Regions from separate parts of the Phytobacter cepae genome, predicted to be linked through region 1. Evidence: predicted binding sites of a transcription regulator. Region 1 holds the regulator's gene; each other region holds the start of a gene.
The links. Region 1 encodes Fur, which represses iron uptake genes when iron is present. Its sites were predicted from a motif close to ATAATAATGAGAACNACTATCAA; they were not measured.
Positions count from the first base shown of each region.

Region 1 (10,213 bases):
CGCAAGGGAGCATAATCTCGGCAAAATTCTGATTGGCAGACGGGCAAAACGCGGCTGGTTTAACCGCGAGTCGTTTGCCGACCGCCTGGCACGACGCGCCCCGGACCTCGATTTGGTGATCATTGCGCCGGACGATACTCCCGTCTCCCTCCCCTCGCGCCCGAATGATAGCCGTCCGTTTATGGAGCGCTGGCGCGTACAGCTGAAGGGCTGCGTTGTCGCACTGGCCTTGTGTGCGGCCATCACGCTGATTGCGATGCAGTGGTTGGTCGCGTTTGATGCCGCCAACCTGGTCATGGTCTATCTGCTGGGTGTGGTGATCATCGCCCTGTTATACGGGCGGTGGCCTTCAGCCTTCGCCACGGTCATCAATGTCATCAGCTTTGATCTCTTTTTCATTGCGCCGCGTGGGACGCTGGCGGTGTCGGATGTGCAATATTTACTCACCTTTGGGGTCATGATGACCGTCGGGTTGGTGATCGGCAACCTGACCGCCGGGGTGCGTTATCAGGCCAGGGTGGCGCGTTATCGTGAACAGCGCACCCGCCATCTGTATGAGATGTCCAAAGCGCTGGCCACAGGACGCAGCGACAAAGACATTGCCGCCACCAGTGAGACCTTTATCCGTTCAACCTTTAATGCCCGAAGCCAGGTGCTGCTGCCGGACAGCACGGGGAAACTGGTGGCTATTACCGGAACGCAAAACATCCCCTCCTGGGACGACGCCATCGCCCGCTGGAGCTTCGATAAAGGCCAACCGGCAGGTGCCGGTACCGATACGCTGCCCGGCGTGCCTTATCAAATTTTACCGCTGAAGAGTGCGCAGAAAACTCACGGACTGGTGGTCGTCGAACCGGCTAACCTGCGCCTGTTGATGGTACCGGAGCAGCAGCGCTTGCTGGAAACCTTTACCCTGTTGGTCGCCAGTGCGCTGGAACGTCAGTCTTTGATCACCAGTGAACAGCAGGCCCGCTTTGCCAGCGAACGCGAAAGCATCCGTAACTCCCTGCTGGCCGCCCTCTCCCATGACCTGCGTACACCGCTAACTGTGCTGTTCGGCCAGGCAGAAATCCTGACGCTGGATCTTGCCAGTGAAGGCTCTAAGCATGCGCCCCAGGCAAGTGAAATTCGTCAGCATGTGCTGAACACCACGCGCCTCGTGAACAATCTGCTTGATATGGCGCGTATTCAGTCCGGCGGCTTTAATTTAAAGAAAGAGTGGCTGACGCTGGAAGAGGTGGTGGGCAGCGCCTTGCGGACGCTGGAGCCAGGGCTCGGTGGGCGACACATTGCCCTCGACCTGCCGGACCCGCTGATGCTGGTGCATGTGGACGGGCCGTTGTTCGAACGGGTGCTAATTAATCTGCTGGAAAACGCCGTGAAATATGCCGGTTACCGCGCCGAAATCGGTATTTGTGCTCGGGCAGACCTTTCGCAATTAACGCTGGAAGTGTGGGATAACGGGCCGGGGATCCCTGCCGGACAGGAGCAGGCAATTTTTGCCAAGTTTGCGCGGGGGACGAAAGAGTCGGCGATCCCCGGCGTCGGCCTGGGACTGGCAATCTGCCAGGCCATTGTCGATGTCCATGGCGGCACTATTTTTGCCACAAACCGCCCGGAAGGCGGCGCCTGTTTTCATGTTACACTGCCGCTGGACACGCCACCGCTGCTGGACGACCTTCCCGAGGATCTGTGATTAACGTACTTATTGTCGAAGATGAACAGGCCATTCGCCGTTTTCTGCGCAGCGCGCTGGAAGCAGAAGGGCTGCGGGTTTTTGAAGCGGAAACGCTGCAGCGCGGGCTGATTGAAGCGGCAACGCGTAAACCGGATCTGGTCATTCTTGATTTAGGTTTACCGGACGGCGACGGTATCGATTTTATACGTGACCTGCGTCAGTGGAGCCAGATGCCGGTCATTGTGTTATCTGCCAGAACGGAAGAGAGCGATAAAATTGCTGCCCTGGATGCGGGCGCCGATGATTATCTCAGTAAGCCCTTTGGCATCGGGGAATTACAGGCGAGGCTGCGGGTGGCCTTACGCCGTCATGCCGGTACGCCGCAAAACGATCCGGTAGTGACTTTTTCGGATATTCAGGTCGATCTCGCCAGCCGACGTATTCTACGCGGTAGCGAAGAGCTGCACCTCACCCCTATTGAGTTTCGCTTGCTCGCAGTGCTGTTAAACAACGCCGGAAAAGTGCTCACCCAGCGCCAACTGTTAAGTCAGGTCTGGGGGCCTAACGCCGTCGAACATAGCCACTATTTACGCATCTACATGGGCCATTTGCGGCAAAAGCTTGAGGCCGATCCTGCGCGTCCGCGTCATCTGCTAACCGAAACGGGTATCGGCTACCGGTTTATGCTGTAACTGCAGACATAAAAAAGCCCGGTCACGTTTACGCAACCGGGCCGGGTCATTCACCGAGGGTTATCAGGCGTTTTTCAGCACTTCGCTGACAATTTCTACCGCTTCTTTTTCAATCAGCTTACGGTGTTCTTCGCCGAGGAAGCTTTCGCAGTAAATTTTGTAGGCGTCTTCCGTGCCTGATGGACGTGCGGCAAACCAGCCGTTGTCGGTCATCACTTTCAGACCGCCAATGGCAGCACCGTTACCCGGAGCCGCCGTCAGACGAGCGGTGATCGGGTCACCTGCCAGCGTGCTGGCACTGACCATTTCCGGAGAAAGCTTAGACAGCGCGGCTTTCTGTGCGGAGGTGGCGCTGGCGCCCAGGCGGTTATAGCTTGGCGCACCGAAACGCGCGGCCAGCTCATCGTAGTGCTGCTGCGGGTTTTTACCGGTGACGGCGGTGATTTCCGCAGCCAGCAGGCACATGATGATGCCGTCTTTATCGGTAGACCACGGGGTGCCGTCAAAACGCAGGAAGGATGCCCCTGCGCTCTCTTCGCCGCCAAAACCAAAGCTACCGTCGAACAGGCCATCCACAAACCATTTGAAGCCGACCGGCACTTCTACCAGTTTGCGGCCCAGATCGTTAACCACACGGTCGATCATCGCGGAGGAGACCAGGGTCTTGCCCACAGCCACATCTTTGCCCCACTGCGGACGATGCTGGAACAGGTAATTAATGGCAACAGCCAGATAATGGTTCGGGTTCATTAACCCTGCCGGCGTGACGATGCCGTGGCGGTCATAGTCCGGGTCGTTGGCGAACGCCAGGTCGAACTTATCACGCAGCGCCAGCAAACCTGCCATTGCGGATTCGGATGAGCAATCCATACGGATCACACCATCTTTATCGAGGTGCATAAAGCGGAAAGTCTGATCGACCTGATCGTTCACGATAGTGAGATCAAGCTTGTAGAATTCGGCAATGCGCTTCCAGTACTCAATGCCGGAGCCGCCCAGTGGATCAACGCCAAGCTTCAGACCGGCTTTCTGGATAGCCGCCATATCGACGATGTCGGCCAGCCCTTCAATGAAGGGTTGCACCAGATCCTGTTCTTTCACGTGACCTGAAGCCAGGGCCGCGTCCAGCGTAATACGTTTCACGCCTTTCAGGCCGTCGGCTAACAGGGCATTAGCACGGTCTTCCACCACTTTGGTGACGTTGGTATCAGCCGGCCCACCGTTTGGCGGGTTGTATTTAATGCCACCATCTTCCGGCGGGTTGTGCGACGGGGTAATCACGATACCGTCCGCCTGCGCGCCACCTTTTTTGTTGTGGACCAGAATGGCATTGGAAACAGCAGGCGTCGGCGTAAAGCCGTTGTTTTCCTGCACAACCAGGTCAACACCGTTGGCCGCCAGCACTTCCAGCACAGAGATAAAGGCAGGTTCAGACAAGGCGTGGGTATCTTTGCCCACATAGCATGGCCCGGTGATACCGTTTTTGGCGCGCTCTTCAGCGATGGCCTGGGCAATCGCCAGGATATGCTGTTCGTTGAAGCTATGACGCCCTGCGCTACCACGATGCCCGGACGTACCAAATTTAACTGCATGTTCAGAATTACCCACTTCCGGTTTCAGCACGTAGTACTGCGCGGTAAGCTGGGCGACGTTGATCAAATCGCTCTGTTGTGCAGGTTGACCCGCACGTTCATGGTTAGCCATTGCCTGGTCCTTCTTATGCAAGGATTAAATTGTGCCGCAAACCTTTTCAATCAATTCCGCCGGGAACTGCATTGACTGCATGATGTGTTCTACCATGCTGCATTTACGACCCGTATTAGTGTTGGTGATGACCCAGTATGGTGTATCTGGCACCTGTTTTGGCTTGGTCTGCGTGCCATTTTGCAACAAGGTTTGTTCATCAGACGCAAAGTATACGCGGGTACGCCCGTGCAGGGACTCGGTGGATTCTGCAAAGGCTTTGTTGTCCAGAGAATAGAGTGTAGACAGCACCAGCATGAAACGGTTAACGGCTTTTTTCTGATCGGCGTATTCGTCAGAAAGCAGCAACTCGCGCACCGCACGAACTTTGTCTTTCGCGGTGTTGGTCGGCTTACTCTCTTCGACTTTCGGCGTAACAGGGGCTTCTTTTGCAGCGGCAGGCGTCGTGGCGGCAGGCTGAGAGGAGGCGGAAAATTTCAACATGCGCCGTAAAATGTCGGATGCGCTCTCACCAATATGCTTCGTGTGGCTGGCAATATAACTGTAGAGTTCATCATCAACTTCAATCGTTTTCATTTTAATCCAGTGCAGTGTCTTATCTGAATACAAGTTATTGAGATTATAAAGTCAAATCTCAACAGCGGATAGCGCTAAACCTGAGTGGCGGCTAAGTTAGATTGTGTCTGAACCTTGCAGCCGGGCGGCAGAATGTTCAACATAATACCCTAATCCGAAAGAGCGAAAAAAAGAACTTTGCCATGAAATTGAATACCCGAGCGCAATCTGCACAACAATCGCACAACAATTCTCCCATCGTGTTAGTCCACGGCCTGTTTGGCAGCCTGGATAACCTTGGCATTCTGGCGCGCGACCTTGTGAGCGACCATGACATCCTTCAGGTGGACATGCGTAATCATGGGCTTTCTGCGAGTTCGGACGAAATGAATTACCCCGCGATGGCCCAGGATTTGGTTGATACGCTGGACGCGCATTCCCTTGAGCGGGCCACCTTTATCGGTCACTCAATGGGAGGGAAAGCGGTCATGGCCTTAACCGCGATTGCCCCGGAACGTATTGACGGACTGGTAGCGATTGATATTGCCCCCGTGGATTATGCCGTGCGTCGCCACGATGAGATTTTTGCTGCTATCAATGCGGTGACGGATGCCGGGGCCACGACGCGACAACAAGCGGCCACCGTGATGCGCACCGTCATCGATGAAGAAGGGGTGATTCAATTTTTGTTGAAGTCCTTTGTTGACGGGCAATGGCGCTTTAATGTCCCCGTGCTGTGGGAGCAGTACCCCCACATTGTCGGCTGGGAAGAGGTGCCGGTCTGGGACCACCCTGCCCTGTTCATCCCCGGTGGCAACTCCCCTTACGTGACCGAGCAGTATCGTCAGCCTCTGCTTAAACAGTTTCCGCAGGCGAAGGCGCATGTCATTGCCGGTGCCGGACACTGGGTGCATGCGGAAAAGCCGGAAGCGGTTTTGCGCGCTATTCGTCGTTATCTTGCTGAAAAGACAAACTGATTAAAAACCCGGCGCTCGGTCATCATAACGCGCCCGGGCGTTGGCGTCCCTGCCTCCCTGATGTATGATGGCGCGCTAATCAACCCGGGCTCAGGCTCGATTGCTTGTACTTCCCGTAGTATTTCTTAAATCATGGCTAAAGAACAAACGGACCGCACGACCCTAGATCTGTTCGCGAATGAGCGTCGCCCGGGACGTCCTAAAACCAATCCGCTCTCTCGCGACGAGCAATTGCGCATTAACAAACGCAATCAGCTTAAACGCGATAAATTTCGTGGGCTTAAACGCGTCGAACTGAAAATCAACGCGGAGGCCGTTGACGCATTAAACGCCCTGGCTGACGCGCGTCAAATGAGTCGCAGCGAACTCATCGAAGAGATGTTGCTGGAGCAGCTAAAAGCGCTGAACAGCATTGATTCCTCTGATTCTTCATCTGAATAACGTTTTCATGTAGCAGAGAGTGCAGTCCGACGCGATTGCAGTTTCCGCGTGCTTCTCTGATCTGCTATGATTGCCCTTATCCGTGGGCTAAACGCCACCACCATATCATTAAGTTTCAAGAGGTTATTTTACTCATGGCAATCACTGGCATTTTTTTCGGCAGCGACACCGGTAATACCGAAAACATCGCAAAGATGATCCAGGCACAGCTTGGTAAAGACGTTGCAGATGTACACGACATTGCAAAGAGCAGCAAAGAGGATCTGGAAGGCTATGACATTCTGCTGCTTGGCATCCCGACCTGGTATTACGGCGAAGCGCAGTGTGACTGGGATGATTTTTTCCCGACGCTGGAAGACATTGATTTCAATGGCAAGTTAGTCGCATTGTTTGGCTGTGGTGACCAGGAAGATTATGCAGAGTACTTCTGTGATGCGCTGGGGACAATTCGTGACATCATCGAACCACGTGGCGCGGTGATTGTGGGTCACTGGCCGACCGAAGGCTACCACTTTGAAGCCTCTAAAGGCCTTGCCGATGATGACCATTTTGTTGGGCTGGCCATTGACGAAGATCGTCAACCAGAACTGACCGCTGCACGCGTGGATAAATGGGTTAAACAGATTTCCGAAGAGCTGAATCTTAACGATATCATCAATGCCTGATGCTGTTTGGCGCATCCTGCGGGTTGCGCCAGATCGATAGTTAAAACCAATGGAAATAATTGCTACATTTTTTTAACTTTTGCCGCCAGCACTGTACAATATGGCCTGGTTAAAACGGGTAGCGCAACGGACTTTGTTGGCACTACCACGTTTTATACGCTTACTTTACTTGAGGGCTTGCAGTTTTCATTTAGACATGGCAGTTCTATAATGAGACGCATTTCCCAGTGCATTCCTTGTAGCTTCCCCTTGGGGAGCGAACCGTTTAGCAACAGGACAGATTCCGCATGACTGACAACAATACCGCATTAAAGAAGGCCGGCCTGAAAGTCACGCTTCCTCGCTTGAAAATCCTGGAAGTGCTTCAGGAGCCGGACAACCATCATGTCAGTGCGGAAGATTTATATAAGCGCCTGATTGACATGGGCGAAGAGATCGGGCTGGCCACGGTTTACCGTGTTCTGAACCAGTTTGATGATGCCGGGATCGTAACCCGTCATAATTTTGAAGGCGGCAAATCTGTCTTCGAACTGACTCAGCAACATCACCACGATCACTTGATTTGCCTCGATTGCGGCAAAGTGATTGAATTCAGTGATGACTCCATTGAAGCTCGCCAGCGTGAAATCGCCTCTCAACACGGCATTCGCCTGACGAACCATAGCCTGTACCTCTATGGCCACTGCGCTGAAGGCGATTGCCGCAGCGATGAAAACGCCCACGAGATTGCGAAGTAATCTTCCGTAAACGTAAAAAGCCAACCTCCGGTTGGCTTTTTTATTGGTGGTACAAAAAGAGTGTCTACGGCGTATTGTTGCTGCGAATTTCCTGCCAGATACGATCGCAGTTCGCTTTTACCGCCTGACCATTGCCCGTATGCGTGGCGTCCAGACACTGCTGATAATCCAGTGTACGGACGGATTCTTCATGAGCAAACTGTTGATGTGCCTTTTCTGACTTCAACACGTCTAACACGCTACGGCAGGCTTCAAGTTTTTCCGACGATCCTTCTGCGGTGTTAATGCAGGCACTGTAAGCTGCTCTCAAACGCATATCTTCTTTCGGCGCTGAGGGTTGCTGTACGCAGCCAGCAAGTCCCAGGGTCATAAACAGAATCATTATGCTTTTTTTCATTTTGCCCTTCTCTCGCATCAGAAAATCGTAAACGGTGCGATCACGATAAATTTCACATCGCGCTCATCCTGGAAGATGTTGTTGTAACCACCGCCCCAGCTTGGAATATCAGAGTGGTTATCAAACTGCGTGAAGTGCAGTTTAAATAACGTCCCTTTCGCCAGACCATCCTGCAGGGTGTAAACGACGTCGAGGCTGTAAGCGGATTCCTTAATTGAATTATTGGCTTTATAGTATTGGTCGCCAGAGGAAACGTTGGATGGCTTGGCATCCCAGCCATACACATAGGATGCGCCTACCGCCCAGCCCGGAAGATTTAAATCTTTAAGATCATACATAGCGCCAACAAATACCGCTTTCTCATTATGGGCGTTAAAGTCAGAACGATTATCCCACCAGATATCCAGTCGGCCATTTGACGAGCCATAAAGCGGCGTCATACGCGAATTGAAATATCCCTGGCGACCATCGGCTTTGACCCATGTTCCCTCAAGACGTAAATCGACAGGCCCTGCGGTATAATTAAAGGTCAGTGCCTGTAACCAGGCCGTACCGTCATAAATATCATTGATGGTGTGATTAGATGCTTTATCGCGTGAGCTGTAGAACTGATAGCTTGTCGACAATGGGCTGCCCGCAATATCAAATTTATAACTGGCTTTTGCAAAGTATTGGTCAACATAGCCCTGCGCCTGACCAAATGCCGCTTCTAAAATGAGATCGTTTTTAAAATCATATTGCGCGCCGAGTGAATGGACATAATCAATCTTGCTCACGCCATCATTTTGATAGAAATAATCGGTTTCGTTGTACCAGGGGGCTTTATATTCATTGGCCCACATATACGAGAAACTCAGTGCACCGCAATCTTCATAATCAAGTTTTGCACCTAGTTCCGTACCCTGATACGTACCCGGCATAAAGCTCCAGTTGGAGGCCAGCAGTGTCTGCCCCGTTGGCTGAATGTAACCCGCTCGCGCCCATACCGGACCATATTTAAATTTTGCCGCCGCGGTATAAAGACTGGCCCCACTTCTGTCGCCCGCCCAGTCTTCGTCATAGACTTTGTGACTATTGGAAAACGCCATTTCATTAGGGTGTGCACTGCCGGATGACTCTGCCATTTCGATTGCCGCAAACGCGGCAATATCGATACCGAACATATCTGCTGCATAACCGGACTGGAAATCGAGGTTAGTATTCCAGGTTGAGTGTGCAAGGTTTGTTTTATATTTATTACCGTCGGTGACGTCCTTACGATCGCGTTCACGCTGCCAGTAATACACCCCGCCGGTAAGCGTTGAATCATCGACAAAACCTTCGGCATTTACCGCAGGGGTTATCATTAAACCTGATATTGCTGTTGTGCTGGCAATAGCTAACGCTATCGCCTTACGTTTAGCGACAAACGCGATCATAATTGTTCCTCTTTGACTAAAAAAACAAAAGTGCTGTGCAAAGGCATTCAGCAACAAATTAAAACCAGGGAATAGCTGTGAGTGCTAAAAACTTGTTTCACACCACGAATCAAGATTATTTTTGCCCGCATGAATGATCAAGCACTTTACCTGAATGAGCATCAGGAATATGACCAGGAACACAGATTTCAATCCGTTTTGGCGCAGACGTGGAATAACAGTTGGGAATGGTAATTTATCGCGTTAAATAATCGGGAAAATGAAGGATGAGAATGAAAAAATTAAAACAACTTTTCATGTCAATCACAGACAATTATTAAAATTTCAGATGGGAAGAATAAAAAAACGCCGCACGGGGCGGCGTTCAGATAAAGTCGCGCGTTAATTACTCGCCGACTTTCGCCCAGGTGTCACGCAGACCCACGGTGCGGTTGAAGACCAGCTTATCAGCTGTTGCATAACGGCTATCGAGGCAGAAGTAACCTTCACGCTCAAACTGGTAAGCTTTACCGGCTGCGGCAGACTGCAATGACGGCTCAGCATAACCCTGTTTAACGACCAGAGATTCCGGATTCATCACCGAGAGGAAATCTTCAGCGGCGCCTGGGTTTGGCACGCTGAACAGACGGTCATAAAGACGGATTTCAACCGGCAGCGCGTGGGCCGCACTCACCCAGTGAATGACGCCTTTCACTTTACGGCCATCCGCTGGATCTTTGCTCAGGGTGTCCGCATCATAAGTACAGAAGATGGTGGTGATAGTGCCGTCGGGATCTTTCTCCACACGCTCAGCCTTCACCACATAGGCGTTACGCAGGCGCACTTCTTTGCCCATCACCAGGCGCTTGTACTGCTTGTTGGCTTCTTCGCGGAAGTCGGCGCGATCGATCCAAATCTCTGCGCTAAACGGAACCTCACGGCTGCCCATCTCCGGTTTATTCGGATGATT
Region 1 covers NZ_CM135107.1:3,565,731-3,575,943, forward strand. The annotation lists gene kdpD (two-component system sensor histidine kinase KdpD) at 1-1,696, shown strand, start outside; gene kdpE (two-component system response regulator KdpE) at 1,693-2,370, shown strand; gene pgm (phosphoglucomutase (alpha-D-glucose-1,6-bisphosphate-dependent)) at 2,434-4,074, opposite strand; gene seqA (replication initiation negative regulator SeqA) at 4,099-4,650, opposite strand; gene ybfF (esterase) at 4,833-5,606, shown strand; gene ybfE (LexA regulated protein) at 5,739-6,047, shown strand; gene fldA (flavodoxin FldA) at 6,182-6,712, shown strand; gene fur (ferric iron uptake transcriptional regulator) at 7,000-7,449, shown strand; gene chiQ (ChiQ/YbfN family lipoprotein) at 7,514-7,846, opposite strand; gene chiP (chitoporin ChiP) at 7,864-9,264, opposite strand; gene glnS (glutamine--tRNA ligase) at 9,650-10,213, opposite strand, start outside.

Region 2 (10,213 bases), 1.3 Mb from region 1:
CGTAACGAGCGGGGCAGATACCCCGCTTCCGTTGCTGACGGCGCTTCCCGCACCTCTTCATAAGCGGGCAATTTTTTCAGCAATGCGCGTAATTTTTCTGCCTGCGCCGGTGCATCAGCGCCCTCTATAACAATGTCACACACGTCGTTAAATAAAGTATCGGTTGCGACCAGTGAGAGTGCGCTTTTTGCACTCCCCGCAAGCCCGTTGCGATTATTTTTCCAGCTCACCTCCGCCGCAAAGGTATTACAGAGCCGCTCAATATGCCCCGCTGGCCTTGCATGAATACCTTCCTTTAGCTCACATTTATAAGTTATGACTTCAGACATAACGACTCCCGAATACTTTATACGACTGCGGATGTTTTATTAGCAGGTTTAGCACCCTGCCGTTCATGTTATATATCCTTGACCGTAAACCAGCAGGTTGAAATATGAAAAAAGTGACCTTTTCTGGAAAAAACACACCAACGATGTAATTTGTGAATAGACTCACAAATAGTTGACAAAACTACTATGGGTAACGTTATTACTATTAAAACGCCTTTCTTTCTATTTATTGCCTCCCCCTAAACAGGCTACAACATTGTCATCTCCGTATTTCAGGCACCCACGCGGCCATTCGGTATCACTCACTGAGGAGTTTATGATGTACCCCGTTGACCTGCATATGCACACTGTCGCCAGCACCCATGCTTACAGCACGGTTCATGACTATATCGCCCAGGCGGTACGTAAAGGGTTACAACTTATCGCGATAACCGATCATGGCCCTGAGATGGTTGATGCGCCCCATGAGTTTCATTTCAACAATATGCGCATTCTCCCCAGGGTGGTTGACGGCGTGGGGATCCTGCGAGGCGTAGAGGCCAATATTAAAGCGAACGGCGAGACCGACTGCAGCGAGAAAATGCATGCCGCGCTGGACCTCATCATCGCGGGTTTTCATAAGCAGGTGTTTGCCCCAGCCGATATGATTGCCCACACGGATGCGCTAATCGCTGTTATCAACAGCGGCAAAGTCCACATCATCAGTCACCCCGGTAATCCGGAATACCCGATCGATATCCCTGCCGTGGTCGAGGCGGCAAAAAGCTGCAATGTGGCGCTGGAGGTCAACAACGCCTCCTTTGTGAACTCGCGCAAAGGCAGTGAGCCTCACTGCCTGAAGATTGTTTCCGCGGTGGCCGAAGCCGGGGGGATGATCTCACTGGGAACCGACGCCCATAGCGCCTTTTCGCTGGGCGATTTCACTGCCTGTCAGCACATTATCGACGCCACCGGGTTTCCGCAAAGCCACATACTCAACGTCTCGCCACAGCGGGTGCTTGCGTTTCTGGAGTCTCACGGAGGAGAGAGAATGACTGAGATTTATGCGGCACTGAAGTAATTAAAACGCAGCGTCGAGAAGCTTAGAGCCTATCCCAGGGGGCAGAGACAGCGGATGAAAACCGGAGCCCGCAGGCTCCGGCATAAGCATTAAAACTCGTAGCGGGCACCGAAGTTGTAGCGGCGGCCTTCCAGAATGGCGGCCTGATTATAAGAGGTGACATGACGCGGGTTGGCATCGAACAGGTTATACACCCCGCCCATCAGGGTGATGTTCTTATTGAGGTGGTAGCGCACCCCGGAGTCAACCAGCGCATACGCCTCGGTGGAGGTGGATTTGCCTAAATCCGGCGTATTACTGCGCCAGCTTGCTTTAGTCCATAGCTCAAGGTCGTTAGCCGCATTCCACGTGAGCGAGACGTTCGCCATGCTGGTCGGGTACTCGTTAAGCGCATAGCCTTTATAGGTTCCGCTCTTCTGTTCGCTATGGGTGTAGGTGTAGTTGGCGTTGGCTTTAAGCGCATCGGTCACCTGCCAGTCGCCGTTCAGCTCAAGACCATAGATTTCGGCGTCGCTGACGTTAAAGTACTGCGAAACGCTATCCGCAAGATAACCGTTGTACTGACACTGGTGCGTGTCCGTGGTGGTACAGATCGTATAGTCACTGATTTTGTTTTTAAACTTGGTGTAAAAGAGGGTCGCATCCACGGCCAGGGCATCCTGCTGCCAGTAAACGCCGACTTCGGTGTTGACGCTCTCTTCCGGTTTCAGGTCATCGTTACCAATGCCGATTTCAGAGTAAGGATAGGCCCCGTACACGCTGGTGAAACCGGAGTTATTCTCGCGCAGATCCGGTTTTTTATACCCGGCGGATACCCCCCCTTTCAGCGCCCAGTTTTCGTCAATCGTCCAGTTGCCGTAAAGTTTTGGGGTGACGTGATAGCCAAAGTAGCTGTCGTGATCCAGGCGTGCCGAGGTGGTGAGCGTAAAGTCCGGCACCATCATCCAGGCATCTTCCGCAAACAGCGCCCAGCCGTCACGATCGATTTTACTGACCGGCGTGACCCCCGGTGCGACTTTATCGGCAATACCGAAAGTGTCATTCAGTTCATTACGGGTGAAGTTGGCCCCCACCGTCAGCTTGTGATCGCCGAGGGTAAAGGTGTTTGCGCTGTTAGCTTCGAAGTTGCGCTGTTCGATAAACTGCGATGACATGCCCGGTACGCGATATTCAGTCCGTGCTTTCTCATAGCTGACAAAATTCTTCACCTCTACCAGATCATCGCCATACCAGGCGTGCTGGGAAAGCGAGGCCGCATCACGATCAAAGCCCCAGTACCACTGCTTATCGTTGTGGCTTTTCTCCTGATGCCCGCGTGAAGCATTCAGCTCCCAGAGCTGAGTATCAATCGGCGACATCGACACGGTTGCGTCGACGTTGCCGGCCTGGTGCTTAACGAAACGCTCGTCATTCACGCTGTCGTCGTCACGGCGGTCAAGGTAATCGGCCCCGACGCTCACCCCCAGTTTGCCAGGGATTATCGGCCCCATGATAAAAGCGTTAGTCTGGTTGGTGTTTCCGTACTCACTTTTCTCCTGGAGGTAATAATTGTCCTCCAGCACGCCGGTCCATTTATCGAGATTAAAGGCTTTTTTAGTGATGACGTTGACCACGCCGCCAATGGAGTCAGAGCCGTAAAGCGAGGACATCGGCCCTCGGATGACCTCGACGCGTTCAATAGCCGCAAGTGGCGGCATAAAGTTCGCCTCCGCGCCAATATGGTGACCATAAGGACGGGATTCACGCGTCCCCTGCTTGATGCCGTTCACCATGTAAGCCGTATAGCTTGTTCCCATGCCACGCATCTGTACGTCACCGGACGCCAGGCTACCGGTTCCGCTCCCGGTCAGTACGCCCGGCATTTCGTGCAGCGCCTCAGTGACGTTCTGGTTCGAACGCGTGTTGAGCGCTTTCTCGTCGACCACCGAAATGGTTGCCGGGGCTTCGCGCCGCTCCTGACTGAATCCGGTGGCAGTTACCACCATCTCATCTTCGTTTTTTGTGTCGTCATCTGCGGCAAAAACAGCGGCCGGAAGGTTACTGAGGGCGAGCGCTATCGCCACGGCCATGCGTGTCTGGGTAGTCACTGAAGCGTCCTTAAAGTGGGGTGAAATCGAGAGTGAGTCGCTGGGTTGCGTAACGGTCTTCGCGATGTCGCATTGACGCAGGATGCCACTGTAATAGCAGGCATCTCTGGCGCTGATTTTTTAATCATTTGTGAAGACACGTTATTATTCTTTACCGTTGTTTACGTTTTGCAAATGGTAATCAATCTTAATATCATTTGCAATTATGATGTAATAATCAGGCAAAGTCCGTGGCATGCTTTTTCAGGCAGGGGCGTGGAATATTCGCTGTCGCCCGATTCCCTTCCCCACCTCGGAGGAATCCCCAGCACCATTACGTTTTACAGCGATATCACGGTGAAATGAGAATAAAACGGTCACCCTGGCCCTCTCCCCGGTGGGGCGAGGGGACCTATAGTGCTGGCATTTTTTTGTGGGGATTCCTCAGCCCCACCTGGCACGGGGCCGAGGGGAAACCGGGTCGGGCTTTAGGCTTTTAATTACAGTTCTATGATCTTTCCGCGTGGGAAATGAAGTATTTTGCGGATGGTGCTGACAACCTCTTCCGGGCTTAATAACAGCGCGTTGATCCTCACGTTAAGGATACGGCAGCCTGTAAAGCGATCCTGGTTATCGATTTTGATATCGGAGGCGATAAGGACAAGATCGGCGGCAATAATATCCTTCTCGGTAATCGTATTTTTGATACCGAATACCCCCTGGGTTTCAATCTTGATGGCGAAACGGTGTGCTTTTGCCAGTTTCTCCAGTTGCTCTGCTGCCATATAGGTATGCGCCACGCCGGTTGCGCAGGCGGTCACTGCGACGATAGTCAGCTTATGGTCGCCTGTGCTCTGCAAAGCATCATCTTTCTCTGGACGGGTCATAACATACTCGCTCCCTTATTTTTGCGTCGGTACTCAAGTGGGGTACAGTCATTGATGTCTCGAAAAACCTTGCAAAAGTAATTTGCATCGGTAAATCCGCACTTATCTGCGACGTCATTTATTTTTAAATTTGTATTGGTCAATAATGTTCTCGAACGGGAAATACGCACCTGCTTGAGGTACTCATTAAACCGGGCATCGGCCTCTTTAGAAAAAAGACGCGACAGGTAACCCGGTGAAATATTAAAGGCATCGGCCACGCTCTCGCGGCTGATATCCGAGCTGTAATGGGTATCAATATGTTTTTTGATCTCATCAAGCAGCGAAACCGGGCCTTTGTGGTTGTCCAGCCCTTCCGTCACCTGGTAGAGAATGTCGTTAAGCAAGGCGTACACAATATGGGCGAAGGTTTCGCCAGTGGTGTTCTGGCTCCAGGCAAGGGACTCAGCGAGTTCCAGCAGGCGATCGCGCACGGTACTGCTGGAGTTTTGCAGGTTAAACTTCTCCACCTCTTTAAACTGCTGCCCGTCCCAGTTACTGATGCTAAAACCCACATCCTGTTTCCAGAAAACGATCGACATGCAGATGACCGGGCTATCCCATTGGGGTGAATTCCAGCCATTGGCTGGAATATAGGTAATAGAACCGACCGGACGGGCATATTTGACGACCCTGTCGGTCCCTTTCGGGATAAGCATGCTCATCACCCCTTTTACCGCCAGCTCAATTCGCGGTACATGCAGGTGGTAGGCCATGGCGGGCGGTTGCGCGTTGCCGTTGGCCACCAGAATGGACTCACCACCGGCACACAGGCTGCTAAATTCACTGAGGATCGACTGTATAAACACTTACCATCCTTCTCGGTTCACAGGTTCAGGTCACTTTCATTGCGTCTTTGCGCGATTTTTGCCGCGGGCTTAAGGTCGATTTCAAAATCTTTACGGCGACCGCCGTTGTAACCGTGCCGCAAATAATTGCGAAGACGTAGCCGACCGGGTTACCAATAATGGGCAAAACGATTAACCCACCCCAGGGCGCGGCCCCGGTCGCCCCCAGCCATAATGACAGCACCGATGCGACAGCACTGCCGGTGACAATAGCGGGGATCACCCGTACCGGATCGGTGGCTGCAAACGGGATTGCCCCTTCGGTAACCCCCATCAGCCCCATAATGACCGCCGGTTTGCCCGCTTCGCGCTCCACATCGTTAAACACGCTCTTAAACATAAAGGTGGCCAGCGCCAGTCCAAGCGGCGGTGTGCACACGGCAGCGGCCACGGCGGCCATCAGTTGCGGATTGGTGGAGATCAAGGCAACGGCGAAGAAAAAGGCGGTTTTGTTCATCGGACCGCCCATGTCGACGGCGATCATCCCGCCCAGCACGCAGCCGATGATCAGCGATGAAGCACTTTGCATATCCGATAACCAGAGGCTGAGTGCTTTCATCAACCAGGCTATAGGGTCGCCAATGATGTAGTACACGGTCATGCCGGTCAGAAAGGTCCCTAACAGCGGAATAATGAAAATGGGCAGGATCATGCGCAAAAAAAGGGGGATCTTCAGACGTTCAATGATATTCAGCAGGACATACACCACCAGCCCCGCGATGATACCTGCCAGCATTCCCCCTAAAAATCCGGCACCCATCTGGCTTGCCATCAGCCCGCCAATCGCCCCCGGCGCAATTCCGGGTTTATCGACCATCGAATAAGCAATAAACCCGGCCAGAATGGGAATAAACAGGGTCAGACCAGCGACACCCACTTCGGCCATCGCTTTAAGAAAACCCGTCTCAGGCATGGCGGCTTTGCCATTGAACATGACGGCAAGCGCGAGCAATACACCGCCCGCAACGACAAAGGGGATCATGTATGACACGCCGGTCATAAAGTGCCTTTTGGTATTTTTTAGCAGCTTCAGCATATCCGCCTCATCTTTGTAGGGTACTCAGAACGTCAGGGTTCTGCTCAGCAGGCGGTACAGGGCCTGCGGATCGGTTGAGTTTTTTGTCTTTTTTATAAAGTCATCATTCATCAGCATCCGTGCGAGGGTGGAAAAATACCTCATGTGTTCAGCATCGGGGGCACTTTCACTGATGGTGAGCATAAAAATCGTGTCCACCTCCTGGCCGCCCCAGAAGACGGGTCTGGCAAGCGTTGCCACGCTAATAGAGGAGTCACTGGCGTGGCGCGATCGGGCGTGAGGAATGGCTATCCCCTGCCCGGCAACCGTGGGAAATGGCGCTTCACGACGCCAGACGTCATCGCATAATTGGTGGCGGTTATCGGTACGCTGATGCAGCCAGAGGTTATCCACCATCCTCTTGATGGCATCGTTCTTATCCCTGGCGTCCAGTTCCCATAGCACCAGTTCCGGTGCCAGCACGGGCTTTGGTGAAACCGCATAAACGTCCGGCGACAGCAGCCGCTCTTTCACTGTCGCCGAACGTTGTGCTTGCATCAATGCGCCTGCCAGCGTCCGGCATTTGTGATAATCCAGTTCCCGCAATGCCTGCTTGATGACGGGAATCGATGGACCATTAATGCTCAGCTCATCAAAGCCCATGCCGACCAGGACAGGCAGAAACGCACCGCTGGCGGCCATCTCTCCGCACAGTCCAATCCATTTTCCCGCCCGATGCACCTCCTCGACTGCAAACTGCAGGGCGCGCAAGAAGGCCGGGGCGTGATTATCGTATATGTCTCTGACCTGCGTATTGCCGCGATCGGCGGCAAAAAAGTACTGCGTCAGGTCGTTGCTGCCAATGCTGAAAAAATCGGCATACGCCGCCATGTCAGGTATTGAAAAGAGCACCGACGGCACCTCAAGCATGACCCCAAGTTCGATGCTGCTATCAAAGGCGACGCCCTCTTCACGCAATTGCGCTTTTGCCTGCTCAAGCTGGGCACGACACCAGATAATTTCCTCGACGTGCGCGACCATCGGAATCATGACCTTCGCGGCCCCCACGGCCGATGCGGCCAGAATCGCTTTCAGTTGCTGCATAAAAAGCCCGTGAAGCGTTGGATAGGTGCGTACCGCCCTGAAACCCAGAAACGGATTTTCCTCTTTCTCCCGCGCCAGCCAGGCAATCGGTTTGTCGCCGCCGATATCAAAGGTCCGAAAAATCACGGTTTTCCCGCGAGCCGCATTCATGACCTGGGAATAGAGCGCCAATAGTTCGTGATAATCCGGCGAGGAGGTTCTCTCCATAAACGACATTTCGGTACGAAACAGACCGATACTCAGCGCCCCATTTTCGAAGGCCAACGTCGCCTCTTCGGGACGGGTAATGTTGGCCGCAATTTCTACCGGGTGCCCGTCAGCGGTCACCGCAGGCGCCTGCACGTTCGCTAACATCCGCTGCTGCATGTCGTGGCGCACCTGTCTTTCGTTGCGGTAGTAGTGCAGCACCTGTTCAGTGGGTGTGGCAATGATCCCGCCGAGATCGCCATCCAGCACGATGTCCTGCTCCGGGCGCAGCGTGAAATCGTGAAAGTCGATGTCTGCAAGGGCTGGAATGCCTGATGCCCGTGTCAGAATAGCGGTGTGCGAGGTTTTTCCGCCGCTGGAGAGAACGATGCCCGCCAGCCACTGTTTATTGAGCGCCAGAAACTGGCTGGGTGTCAGGCTATTGGCAAAGACCACAGACGGACGATGCAGGATTAAAGGAGGCTGAGAGACCGCCTCTGCGCCGTACATGTGGGTTAATAGCTGAAGCGCTATATCAAAAACATCCAGCGTGCGCTCATTGATGTAGCGGCTCGTCGATTCGCTTAGCGTCTCGCATGTCGCCATGGCCGCCTGCACCACCGCCGACCAGGCGTTCTCGTTGGCATTGATGTAGCCCATCAGGGTGTCAAGAAACTGGGGATCGGTAACCAGTGAAATGTGGGCCTGCAGAATGTCATGTTCCAGGCTGCGGGAGGTGTTCAACAATGCCTCTTTCTGGCGGCGAATCCGCTGCAGGCCTTTGCTGATGCGCGCTTTTTCATCCTCAGGTGAAAACGGGCCACCGGGATTGCGCGCCAGGATTTCCGCGAGGGTCAGGTTATGAAAGATAACCGGCCGGGCAATCGCCACGCCACCGCTGACGCGCGTGCCAGCAATAAACTCGGCCTGCGTTTCCTGTAGCGAGCGCGGTAAATACCCCTCCGCCAGCGCGGAACTCTCTTCCTGCCCCTCTTTCCATACCTCAAGCTGGTTCAGCAGAAAGTGAAGTTGCACCGAGGCCGTATGTTCGTCATCGCCGACCAACACGATGTTGCATACGTCCCCTTGCAGGGTATCAGTGGCGATCAGGGCGAGAGCACTTTTGGCATTGGCGGTGAGAAGCGTGCGGGTGTTGCACCACTGCACATCGGCGGTGAAAAGATGGCACAGGCGCTCAATGTAACCCGCAGGCCTGGCGTGAACGCCCTCTTGCAACGTGCATTTCCAGGTGAATGCCACTGACATAACCACGACTCCCGACAGTCTATGATAGACGTTTAAACCCAACGATCGGCCTACTATCCTTCACTGTTATTACGGGAGTTAACATAGTAAAAATGTCACCTTTACTTAAAAATAGTGACCTGTTTACAGTTTTGTGACTTTTGTCATACCCGTCTGCATACCGCATCGCAGTGGGTCATTCAGTTTGCGTGTCTTGTCGGCAATATTGCTAAACGATGCAGCGGACAGGGCATCAAGAGTGGCTTTCGCCCAAACCATGAGCAGGAGGTATAAGCTGCATTCTGTCGAAACCGGGGTGATTTTTATGGCGGGAGACTGAGCTGCAAGGCAGGCGAGCCTCCCCTGCGCTTTTTTGTATAGAGATGCGCCAGGGAAGCCAGAGAGCAGAGTGAACGGAATCCGTTAGTAGCGCCAGACACGCGCCGTGAGATCCCGTTGAGGCTTACTTAGCGATACACAATCCCGCCATCAATCAAAATCGCCTGCCCGGTCACGTAGTCGGAATCCGGCCCAGCCAGATACGACACCAGACTGGCCACGTCATCCGGCGTTTCAGGACGACCCAACGCAATCCCTTCTACATATTTCTTATAGGTCTCGCCCACTGGTGCGCCTGTTATCTCTGAAAAACGCTTATCGATCTCGGTCCACATGCCGGTACCCACAATGCCCGGGCAGTAGGCATTCACCGTGATCCCACGGCTGGCGTACTCTTTTGCTGCCGCCTGCGTCAACGCACGTACCGCAAACTTGGTGGCGGAGTAAATGCCCAGCATCGCAAAACCGTCATGTCCGGCGATAGAACAGGCATTTATAATTTTGCCTTTGTGCTTACGCTCTTCGAATTTTTTCGCGGCAGCCTGAATGCCCCACAAGGTACCCTGTACGTTGATGCGCATAATGCGATCCACCTCTTCCGGCGTGACGTCAGAGAGGGGCTGCACCTGGGCAATGCCCGCATTGTTGACGATGATGTCAAAGCCACCCAGCTCACGTTCAGTCTGGGCAACCGCCTCATAGACCTGTTCGCGATCGGAGATATCCGCCACGAAGGTCGCCGCTTTGCGACCCAGCGCTCTGACCTCAGCCGCGACCGCTTCCAGCGCATCGGCTTTCATGTCCACCAGCATGACTGACGCGCCATCTTTTGCCAGACGTAACGCAATACCGCGTCCGATCCCCTGACCTGCACCGGTTACCAGGGCGACTTTATTCTCGATAGCCATACTTTCTTCACCTCATCCTGAAAAAACGCTGCATTCATCACAGCAGATGGGCATTACACTACCGCTGGTGAGAGGGGTGGCCTACCCCCTCTGATGGGGGGGTAGGCCACCAGGATAATGCGTTAAGTCGCTGTAATGCTGGTGACACCGCGCGGCCTTAAGTACACTCGGGGAAACAAAAAAAGAG
Region 2 covers NZ_CM135107.1:2,242,346-2,252,558, reverse strand. The annotation lists gene ptsP (phosphoenolpyruvate--protein phosphotransferase) at 1-329, opposite strand, end outside; gene ACUY4Q_RS10535 (phosphatase) at 649-1,389, shown strand; gene ACUY4Q_RS10530 (TonB-dependent receptor domain-containing protein) at 1,479-3,476, opposite strand; gene ACUY4Q_RS10525 (PTS fructose transporter subunit IIB) at 3,956-4,342, opposite strand; gene ACUY4Q_RS10520 (AraC family transcriptional regulator) at 4,339-5,190, opposite strand; gene ACUY4Q_RS10515 (PTS fructose transporter subunit IIC) at 5,216-6,265, opposite strand; gene ptsP (phosphoenolpyruvate--protein phosphotransferase) at 6,290-8,800, opposite strand; gene ACUY4Q_RS10505 (acetoin reductase) at 9,247-10,026, opposite strand.
Region 2: the regulator Fur is predicted to act here: its motif matches at 3,651-3,673, upstream of ACUY4Q_RS10530 (TonB-dependent receptor domain-containing protein).

Region 3 (10,213 bases), 2.4 Mb from region 1:
ACGCTGCCGCCGCCGTAAGTAATGAGCACGCGGGCATTAGCAGGAATTTGTTCACGCAAATCGGCGATGGCGCCTTTGCCAAACAGAATGCGAGTGGGGGTATGAAGAGTAAAGTTGTTCATTGCTCGTTCCCTTATGTGGGTAAAAAAACGTGGCGGCGCAAAGGGCGGCCTGATGGTGCCCATTGTGGACAGCATGGGCTAACCTCTCAATGCACATTTCTGCCGATGTCTTGCCCATTTCTACATTGCGCTGGAGAAAAAGGGTAAAAGTACGCACACTGTCAGCGTCGGGAATAGTGCGTGGAGCAAGAGAATATGAACCGCGAAGAGGTTTGCCAGCAGTTAACTGAACAGATTAAATTGCTGAAAATAAACGAAAATAGTCTGAGTGAACTACTGCCGGATGTGCGTCTGCTTTACGGTACCCAGCCCGGAACACGTACCCCGGTGATGTACCAGCCAGGCATCGTTTTTCTCTTTTCCGGCCATAAAATCGGTTATATCAACGAACGTGTGTTTCGCTATGACACCAACGAATATTTGCTCCTGACCGTTCCATTGCCCTTTGAGTGTGAAACCTTTGCGACAGACGCTGTGCCGTTGGCGGGTATTCGCCTGAATGTCGATATCCTGCAGTTGCAGGAACTGCTGATGGACATTGGCGAGGATGAGCTGTTTCGTCCGTCGATGGCGTCAAGCGGCATCAACTCCGCGACGCTGTCAGATGAGATCCTGTGCGCCATTGAGCGCCTGCTGGACGTGATGGACAGGCCGCTGGATGCCCGTATCCTCGGAAAGCAGATAATCCGCGAAATCCTCTATCACGTACTGTTGGGGCCGGGAGGCGGCGCGCTGTTGGCGCTGGTCAGCCGTCAGACCCATTTCAGCCTGATTAGCCGGGTGCTGAAGCGTATTGAAAGTCAGTACACCGAAAACCTGAGTGTGGATCAACTGGCGTCTGAAGCGAACATGAGTGTTTCTGCGTTTCACCACAACTTCAAGTCCGTGACCAGCACCTCGCCGCTGCAGTATCTGAAATCTTTCCGTTTGCATAAGGCGCGGATGCTGATGATCCACGATGGCCTGAAGGCCAGTGCGGCAGCAATTCGTGTGGGATATGAAAGCCCGTCTCAGTTCAGTCGCGAATTTAAGCGCTATTTTGGCGTGACGCCGGGAGAGGATGCGGCGCGGATCCGCATGATGCAAGGGGCATGATCTTCCCCTCCGGTGCTGAGGAATCCCCAGTAATATTACGTTTTGCAGCGACAACACAGCGTAATGTGAATAAAACAGTTACCGCGATGACTGGGTCCGGCTGAAAATCGACGAAGCGTATCCGTAAGGCCGGGGCGACGCGCAGGGATGCGCGGCGAGGGCGACTTTACACGGACGTTACCTTCGCCCGTCCCCGATAAGCCTGAAGGAATACGCTAAGTGGACCGCGCCAGCGGCGATTTTCCTGGCCGGGAGCCCGGGTCGCCAGGGCGGTGGCGGTGAACCGCCCTGGCACGTTCACGGGTTCCGGCGCTACGGAAAAGCAAGGAACATAAGGTGAACGAAATGACCCTCAGAGCCGCATGTTTCCCCTCACCCCATCCCTCTCCCCAGAGAGGAGAGGGGGCTATCCATGCTCGCATTTTTTTGTGGGGATCCCTCAGCCTCCGGTGGGAGGGGAGGTGCCGCGTCAGGCAGCGCTACAGTATTTCTTTTTCACCACCACCACGATAGTTCCCACCAGACCCGCAACCAGCAGGAACACCGGCAGGATCATCAGGAAGGTCATCACCTGATCTTCATGGCGTTTGACGAAAGGGATCATGCTAATGGCATAGCCCAGGCTGGTAATCATACCGACCCAAAGCAGCGCACTCAGCCAGTTGAACAGCTGGAAGCGGCGGTTAGACAGCCCGGAGATGCCTGCCATAGTCGGCAGAATGGTGCGGATAAATGCCAGGAAACGGCCCGCCAGCAGCGCCAGTAAACCGTGTCGGTCAAACATGCAGGTCGCACGCTGATGATATTTTTCCGGCAGTTGGGCCAGCCAGCCTTTTACCACACGCGTGTTGCCCAGCCAGCGCCCTTGCAGGTAGCTCAGCCAGCATCCCAGGCTTGCCGCCGAAGTGAGGATGACCAGCGTCGATATGTAATCCATACAGCCGCGTGCGATTAGCGCACCTGCCAGCAAGAGTAGGCTGTCTCCGGGTAAAAAGGAGGCAGGAAGCAATCCATTTTCTAAAAAGAGGGTAGCGAACATCACGAAGTAGACGACGCCAACAACATGGGGGTTCGCCAGCGCTGCAAAGTCGTGTTGCCAAAGCGCAGCGATAATGTCTTGAATTACAGCCATGGACTTTCCTGTGGTACCGCTTAGAAGAGACTATTGTACGCGTTTATTGCCCGAAACACCTTGATCCCGGGCGCAATTAATACAGAGCATTCTGCTGGCGTAATCAGAATTTCCAACCAGCGCCCTCAATCTACACGATGCGCTGAAACCCTGCTGCTAAATCCTCAATTAAATCGTCAACGTTTTCTAAACCAATATGCAGGCGAATCAGCGTACCCGTGAAGTCCACCTCGGCTTCCGGGCGAATAGCGGCTATCTGTTCCGGCTGGTTAGCCAGGATCAGAGATTCAAAGCCGCCCCAGGAGTAGGCCATCGCAAAGAGGCTAAAATGGTCGAGAAAGGTGGCCAGTTCGTCCGACGTCAGCCTTTTATTGAGGACAAAAGAGAAGAGGCCGCTGCTGCCACTGAAATCCCGTTTCCAGAATTCATGCCCCTTGCTGCCGGGCAACGCCGGATGGTTAACCCGTGCGACCTGCGGATGTGAGGCCAGCCACTCGGCGACCTTGATGCTGCTTTCATGGTGCTGACGCAAACGAACGCCCAGCGTACGCAGGCCGCGACTGGTCATATAGGCGGTGTCTGCATCGACCATCTGACCCATCAGGTAGGCGTTCTCACGCAATTGTTCCCAACATCGGGCGTTGGAAACTGCCGTACCGATCATACCGTCAGAGTGACCTATCAGGTATTTGGTCGCGGCCTGGATGGAAATATCAATATCAAATTCCAGCGCCTTGAACAGAATACCCGCCGCCCAGGTGTTGTCGATCATGATTATCGCGTCAGGCGCCACGCTTCTGACGGCTTTCACAATAGCCGGCACATCGTGAACTTCCATCGTGATAGAACCCGGTGATTCCAGGAAAACGATGCGGGTGTTGGGCTGGATGAGGTCGGCAATGCCTGCGCCAATCAAGGGATCAAACCAGCTTGTCGTTACGCCCAGCTTCGCGAGAATTTTGGTGCTGAAATCCTGGGTAGGCTCGTACGCCGTGTTGGTGATGAGAATGTGATCGCCCTGCTCAACAAAGGCCAGAATGGTATTGGCGACGGCAGCCGCACCGCAAGGGAAGAGCGCGCAACCTGCGCCGCCTTCCAGTTCGCACATCGCTTCCTGCAATGAGAAGTGGGTCAGCGTGCCACGACGGCCATAGAACAGCTCACCTTTGGCGCGGTTGCGGGTCGCATGCTTTTTGGCTTCCACGGTATCGAATACCAGTGAGGAAGCGCGCTGAATCACGCTATTAACCGCCCCCTGAGTATATTTCTTGCTGCGCCCTGCATTGACCAGAGCGGTATCAATATGCTTTGCCGTCATCTTCACCCAACCTGTTTTTATACGTCTGGATGTCCAGACTACCATGATTGCCAGGCGATGCACGGTTGACCCGAAGATAAAGCATAAAATTTTCTCAATATCGCCTGGCAGGACTTTTTTACTGCGTAGGCGCAAAGAAATAGAGGGGATATTGATGCAGTATGTAAATACTAATGAGAACTACTATCAATTCGACGATGTTTTGATATTATTATGCTCAGATTTTGTGACATGCGTCCTGGAGATACACAGTGGGTAATAATTTGATGCAAACGGATCTTTCCGTTTGGGGCATGTATCAACATGCCGACATCGTGGTTAAGATTGTGATGATCGGGTTGATTCTGGCATCAGTCGTGACATGGGCCATTTTCTTTAGCAAAAGCGTGGAATTGATTTCGCAGAAGCGCCGCCTGAAGCGTGAGCAGCAACTGCTGTCGGATGTGCGTTCTCTGGATCAAGCCAGCGACGTCTCTTCTTCATTCCATGCCCGCAGCCTGAGCACTCAGCTTATTAACGAAGCGCAGAATGAGCTGTCGTTATCCGCAGGTAGCGAAGATAACGAAGGGATTAAAGAGCGTACCGGTTTCCGCCTCGAACGTCGTGTTGCCGCTACGGGCCGTCACATGGGCCGTGGCAATGGTTATCTTGCGACCATCGGTGCCATCTCCCCGTTTGTGGGTCTGTTTGGTACCGTATGGGGCATCATGAACAGCTTCATCGGTATTGCCCAGACGCAGACCACCAACCTTGCCGTTGTGGCGCCGGGTATCGCAGAAGCGCTGCTGGCGACGGCAATTGGCCTGATTGCTGCCATCCCGGCAGTGGTTATCTATAACATCTTCGCCCGTATGATCGGCAGCTACAAAGCGACGCTGGGTGATGTTGCCGCTCAGGTTCTGCTGCTACAGAGCCGTGACCTGGACCTGGCAGCCAGCTCGTCTGCAAAGCCCGTCCATACTGCCCAGAAATTACGAGTAGGTTGATGCCCCATGGCAATGCGTCTTAATGAAGATCTGGACGATAATGGCGAAATGCACGAAATCAACGTCACGCCGTTTATCGACGTTATGTTGGTTTTGCTGATTATCTTTATGGTGGCGGCACCGCTTGCCACGGTAGATGTAAAAGTCAATCTACCGGCCTCTTCGAGTCAGCCGCAGCCACGTCCGGAAAAACCCGTTTATCTCTCTGTAAAAGCCGACAACACGATGTTTATCGGCAACGATCAGGTGACGGATGAAACGATGGTGAATGAACTGAATGCGCTGACGGAAGGGAAGAAAGACACCACCATTTTCTTCCGTGCGGACAAAACCGTTAATTACGAGACCATGATGAAAGTGATGGATACCCTGCATCAGGCAGGCTATCTGAAAATCGGATTGGTGGGCGAAGAAGTCGCCGCCGCGAAGTAATGGTCTGTTCTGTCTGATACCAAGGCTGGCCCGTGTGCCAGCCTTTTTTTATTGCTGTTTTCTAATGCGTCATCGTTACTTATTTAGTCGGGCTAATGGCTATTTAAGTGATATTTAATTTACTTGAGAGACGCATTCCGCAGAATGTACAGAGGGCTGTGCAGAGGATGTACGCGTTTATTTTTTTACCGCTGAGGCTGATTTAACTTCGCTTGCCACTTCTTTGCGCGCAGGCGGCTCTTCCAGCGCAACGGTGGTGACTACCGCCGTGCGGAACTCTTCATCTGCCAGCTTACGACTGATTCGCAGCGTTGCAGCCTCTCTGGCAAGAATGTACTGGTAGTTTGCTTCCAGTCTGGCCATGATTTTTTCCTGCAGCTCAGGGCGTGATTCAATGATGGCGTTAATGGTTGCGCCGTAGATCTCTTCCTTGACCTGAATGGCATAGATTTCCCGGCGATTCTGCCATTTGAGGCGTACCAGCGCCGCAGGAATCGATACCAGTTCATGGGCTATTCGCTGGATAGTAATATTTTTGTTTTGAATTAACGCTTCAATATTTTGCTTTAAGATAAATTCATCGCTTTTATGGCTATCGAAAACCAAATAAACGTCATTATCTTCAACCTCTTTCACTTTACTCATCCCCAAGTTTATAAAACAAAGGCATATCTTTTTCGCGGGTAATGAGATTAAGCCAAATTTCATTACCTGCGTCGTTAATTTCTTTGGTCTTGTTGGCGATAATTTGACTTAATGTCTGAGCGTCAATGTCACCTTCAGCCTGCAAATCATTAAGCAGTCTGGCAAAGGTATCGATTTTAACCACGCGATATAATCGGTCTTTAATATGACGGTCGCGTTCTTCGAGTAACATATTCCGTGATTGCCCGGTATGTGTAACATTGGCTAATATGTCGGAGGCATAATCAGAGAGCGTTCTTTTTCCCTGAGTTAAATTACTGTTTTTTTCTGCTTCATCGGATTCCGGTTCAGCAGCGGAAATGTGAAAGCGAGCCGGAACCAGATTGTCGGGCAGCATTTCTAATATCCTTTAATATCAACAGGGTAGGGTAAATATAGGGGTGAGGTTCGTTGACAATATCATGGCACACTTTTAAAATCAAAAAAAATGGAGTCTGCACATGAACAGTATTTTTTATTCTGTTGTTGCTTTATTGCTGTTGACCGGCGGTGTGCTTTTATTGATGCGTGCTAACAATAAGCAACCGTCAGAGGGTGAATCACTATTGCCGTCACCGCTAACTAATCCGTTATCGAAAGAGGAAGGGGAAGACCATTTTTCAATGCTAATGAATGCCATTACCCCGGTTTGGTACTGGCGCGTTAACCATGAATATATCGACTTCCTCCATGCGACGATTAAACGAATGAACATGGCTGAGTTAAATAGTGTTCCGGGGTTATTCGAGGCGCAGCGGCGTTGTAGCGATCTCAATTCTGCGGTGTATAAGTATTACGACAATATAAAAAAGCGCTGCCTGAACGGCGAAAAAGTACTGCACTCCGATTTGGATGTGCTCAACCTGCGCCAGTGTTTCCGGGAGTTCAGTATGGAAGCGTACCCTGAACTTGTCGTACTGGTTTGGCCAGAGTACAAACGCCCTGAGGTTTCCCCGACGGATGTGTAACTCATCGGTTGGTAAATCGTTGTAAGAGGGTTGGTTCAGTGTTGCAATTTCGCTGGCAGGCTGCGGTATACTGAGTGCCGGTTATGTTATCTGACAGGACACTATGGAACGATTTCTTGAAAACGCAATGTATGCCTCGCGCTGGTTGCTCGCCCCGGTTTACTTTGGTCTGTCTCTTGCGCTGCTCGCCCTGACAGTTAAATTTTTTCAGGAGATTTTTCACGTTCTGCCCAACATTTTTAATCTGGCAGAAGCAGATCTTATCCTGACGCTACTCTCGCTGGTGGACATGACGCTGGTAGGCGGTTTGCTGGTGATGGTGATGTTCTCCGGCTACGAGAACTTTGTCTCCCAGCTTGATATCTCACCCAATAAAGAGAAGCTGAGCTGGCTGGGGAAAATGGATGCGACCTCGCTGAAGAACAAAGTGGCGGCATCAATTGTGGCCATCTCTTCCATCCATCTGCTGCGTGTGTTTATGGATGCCAAAAACGTGCCTGATAATAAACTGATGTGGTATGTGATTATCCATCTGACGTTTGTTTTGTCGGCGTTTTTGATGGGGTATCTGGATAAGCTGTCACGCGAGAAGCATTGATTGGTCTTTAGTGCATTGCCAAAGGAATTACCCAATGGCGCAAGCTTATCGGGCCTACAGGTGGTGCAATAGTGTATTGTCGTCTGTAGGCCGGATAAGGTGCTAACCGCCATCCGGCAGTAGCACCTCACACTATCAGCACATCCTCACTGCTTATCCGATGACGCTTGCCAAAGGTTAAGCTCCCCATCTGCCACGTGCTTATCAATCTGCGCCAGCTCTTCTGCGGTAAAAGACAAATTATTCAGCGCCAGCACATTCTCCTCAAGTTGCTCAGGGCGAGACGCGCCGATTAACACCGACGTTACGCGGGCATCTTTCAGCAGCCAGCTCAGCGCCATCTGCGCCATGGTCTGCCCACGTGCGGTCGCCATCTCGTTCAGCAACTTCAGGCTGCTGAGATTCTCCTCAGTCAGCATATTCTCCGTCAGACCGCGAACCTTCTTGCCCTCTTTCTGCATTCTCGAACCGTCCGGAATGCCGTTGAGGTACTTGCCAGTCAACAGCCCCTGCGCCAGTGGAGTGAACGCGATACAGCCCACGCCGTTCTCTTCCAGCGTATCCAGCAACCCGGTTTTATCAACCCAGCGGTTAAGCAGGTTGTAAGAAGGTTGATGAATAAGAAGCGGAACTTTCCACTCACGCAGCAGTTCCACCATGGTCTGCGTGCGCGGCGTAGAGTAAGAAGAGATCCCGACATACAGCGCTTTGCCACTTTGCACCGCCTGGGCCAGTGCCGCAGCCGTCTCTTCCATGGGGGTATTTTCATCTACGCGGTGTGAATAGAAGATATCCACATAGTCCAGCCCCATGCGCGACAGGCTTTGATCCAGGCTTGCAAGCAAGTATTTACGTGAACCGCCGGAGCCATACGGTCCTGGCCACATGTCATACCCCGCTTTGGTGGAGATAATCAGTTCATCACGGTATGGGGCGAAATCTTCGCGTAACAGACGGCCAAAGTTTTCTTCAGCACTGCCCGGAGGTGGGCCATAGTTGTTCGCCAAATCAAAGTGGGTGATGCCCAAATCGAAGGCTTTACGTAGCAGGGCGCGTTGAGATTCAAGCGCGTGAACGTGACCGAAGCTATGCCATAAGCCAAGTGAGAAGGCGGGGAGGCGCAGACCACTTTTGCCGCAGTAACGGTACTGCATCTGTTCGTAGCGTTGAGGGTTAGCTAACCAGGGCATGATGTCTCCTTTCATAGAGGTTTGAACTCGAAACAGCGTTTCTATTCTAGCGTGGCACTTTTTTATATTAAAACATTGCAGCTCTAAAATGGCGTCTTTCCAGGCAAGAAGCGAGTGCATATGCTTTGCCTGGTAAGGCTAAAACCCCTGGTTTGACGATGGGGGGCGCGGGTAGCGAAAACCGTGTATAAAGCTCAGGCACCGGACGTTTTCTTAACAAAGCAAACCAGGGAATATAATTTCGCTATGTAATAATCAAATTGGTAAAATATGCTGACATAACGATGTTTTGCGCGCTTTTATAACATCACCGTTTTGTTATTTTTTGCTGCCCTTCGCGAGGAGTGGAAATAACGTGTCTGGGCCCCTTTCATTTTCACCTTGTCATCATGGGGCCGGAGCGGTGAATTTGCCTGCTTCCTTTGCCTCTTTCTGAGAAAATTCTTATGAAGGAAGGTTAAAAAGAAGAGGCAAGCGAAAGCTGGTTTGCGCATTACTCATTTCCCGTGGTTACCCGCTTAAATAAACCTCAAGTGCGCCCTCTTTTCTGCGAATATTCCTGGATGCCGTTATTGAACGTGCATTGCCCTCGCTGCCAGGCCACGCCATCTGTGGGTTGGCGTGCTTTTCAACTGTTTGTGAAAGGGAGGATAAGATTTACTGGTTAGCTGGCGAAAAGAGAAAGTTTAGTGAGGGTGAAAAGTAGTTTAAAAGCCCTAAACTATTATTAATGAGCTTAGTGCTGATGAGCATTTATGGTTATTTATATATTTTCATTCTTACCCATTAAATTTTTTATGATGGTTTCTTTGTTTTTTGATTCAGTATTTACTGAAGTGGTTTTGCAGTGTTTTTTAAATAATTTTTTATTTTTAATCGACATCTAATTGGAATTAATTAAAACCATGTAGGGAAATAATGGTCGTGGTAAAGGTAGGAAGGTTTAATAAAATTAATCAATTATATTAGTATCTTGCACTTAGTTACTCTCCGGTACTACCTCATTCCGAATGAATGATGAATTGCTCCAATAGTTTACAAAATATCATCCTGAGCATTTTTTCGACCTATAAAGAGAAAGGTTTTTTTTGCCTGTTTTGTGATCAACTTTTTTACTTTGATCCATACAACTTCGCTAAAACTTGCCGATAACGGAGGTAAGTCCCGCTTCAAAGCGGGAATGTACCTTCACTGCAAGGAAATAAATATGCGTATGCTTCAAAACTTTACTATCCGAATCGTTATGCTGGTGATCCTGGGCATTTTTGGCCTGCTGTGGTCTGGCGTCGGTTTGTATAGCGTTTATTCACTGTCAAAAGTGGCCGAGGGCAATGAAGTCGATCGCCAGCTCGTCTCACAGATGACGTTACTTAGCCAGGGCAATGATCAATATTTTCGTTTCGTCACCCGTTTAAGCCGTGTGATGGAGACCAAAGCGGCAGGCGGCTCCGCCGATTTTGCGCCGGTTCAACAGGCGCTCGACACGATGTCGAAGAAGCTCGTTGCATTCAAAGCGATCTCACCGGGGCCGATGGATCCCAAGATCTCCGAACAGATCATCAACTCCTGGCAGGCGCTGCTGGATCAAGGTGTGACTCCGCAAATGCAAGCGGCGCAGCAAGGGTCGGTGGAAGCGTATCGCCAGCAGGCGAATAACGTCACCCCTGCGCTTAGTCGTGCATTTGGTA
Region 3 covers NZ_CM135107.1:791,400-801,612, forward strand. The annotation lists gene yqhD (alcohol dehydrogenase) at 1-122, opposite strand, end outside; gene ACUY4Q_RS03775 (AraC family transcriptional regulator) at 318-1,217, shown strand; gene ACUY4Q_RS03780 (DedA family protein) at 1,687-2,349, opposite strand; gene metC (cystathionine beta-lyase) at 2,480-3,667, opposite strand; gene exbB (tol-pal system-associated acyl-CoA thioesterase) at 3,919-4,653, shown strand; gene exbD (TonB system transport protein ExbD) at 4,660-5,085, shown strand; gene ACUY4Q_RS03800 (cytoplasmic protein) at 5,263-5,721, opposite strand; gene ACUY4Q_RS03805 (hypothetical protein) at 5,723-6,127, opposite strand; gene ACUY4Q_RS03810 (ESA_00282 family adhesion-associated protein) at 6,231-6,737, shown strand; gene ACUY4Q_RS03815 (TIGR00645 family protein) at 6,841-7,335, shown strand; gene ACUY4Q_RS03820 (aldo/keto reductase) at 7,482-8,525, opposite strand; gene ACUY4Q_RS03825 (methyl-accepting chemotaxis protein) at 9,733-10,213, shown strand, end outside.
Region 3: the regulator Fur is predicted to act here: its motif matches at 3,835-3,857, upstream of exbB (tol-pal system-associated acyl-CoA thioesterase).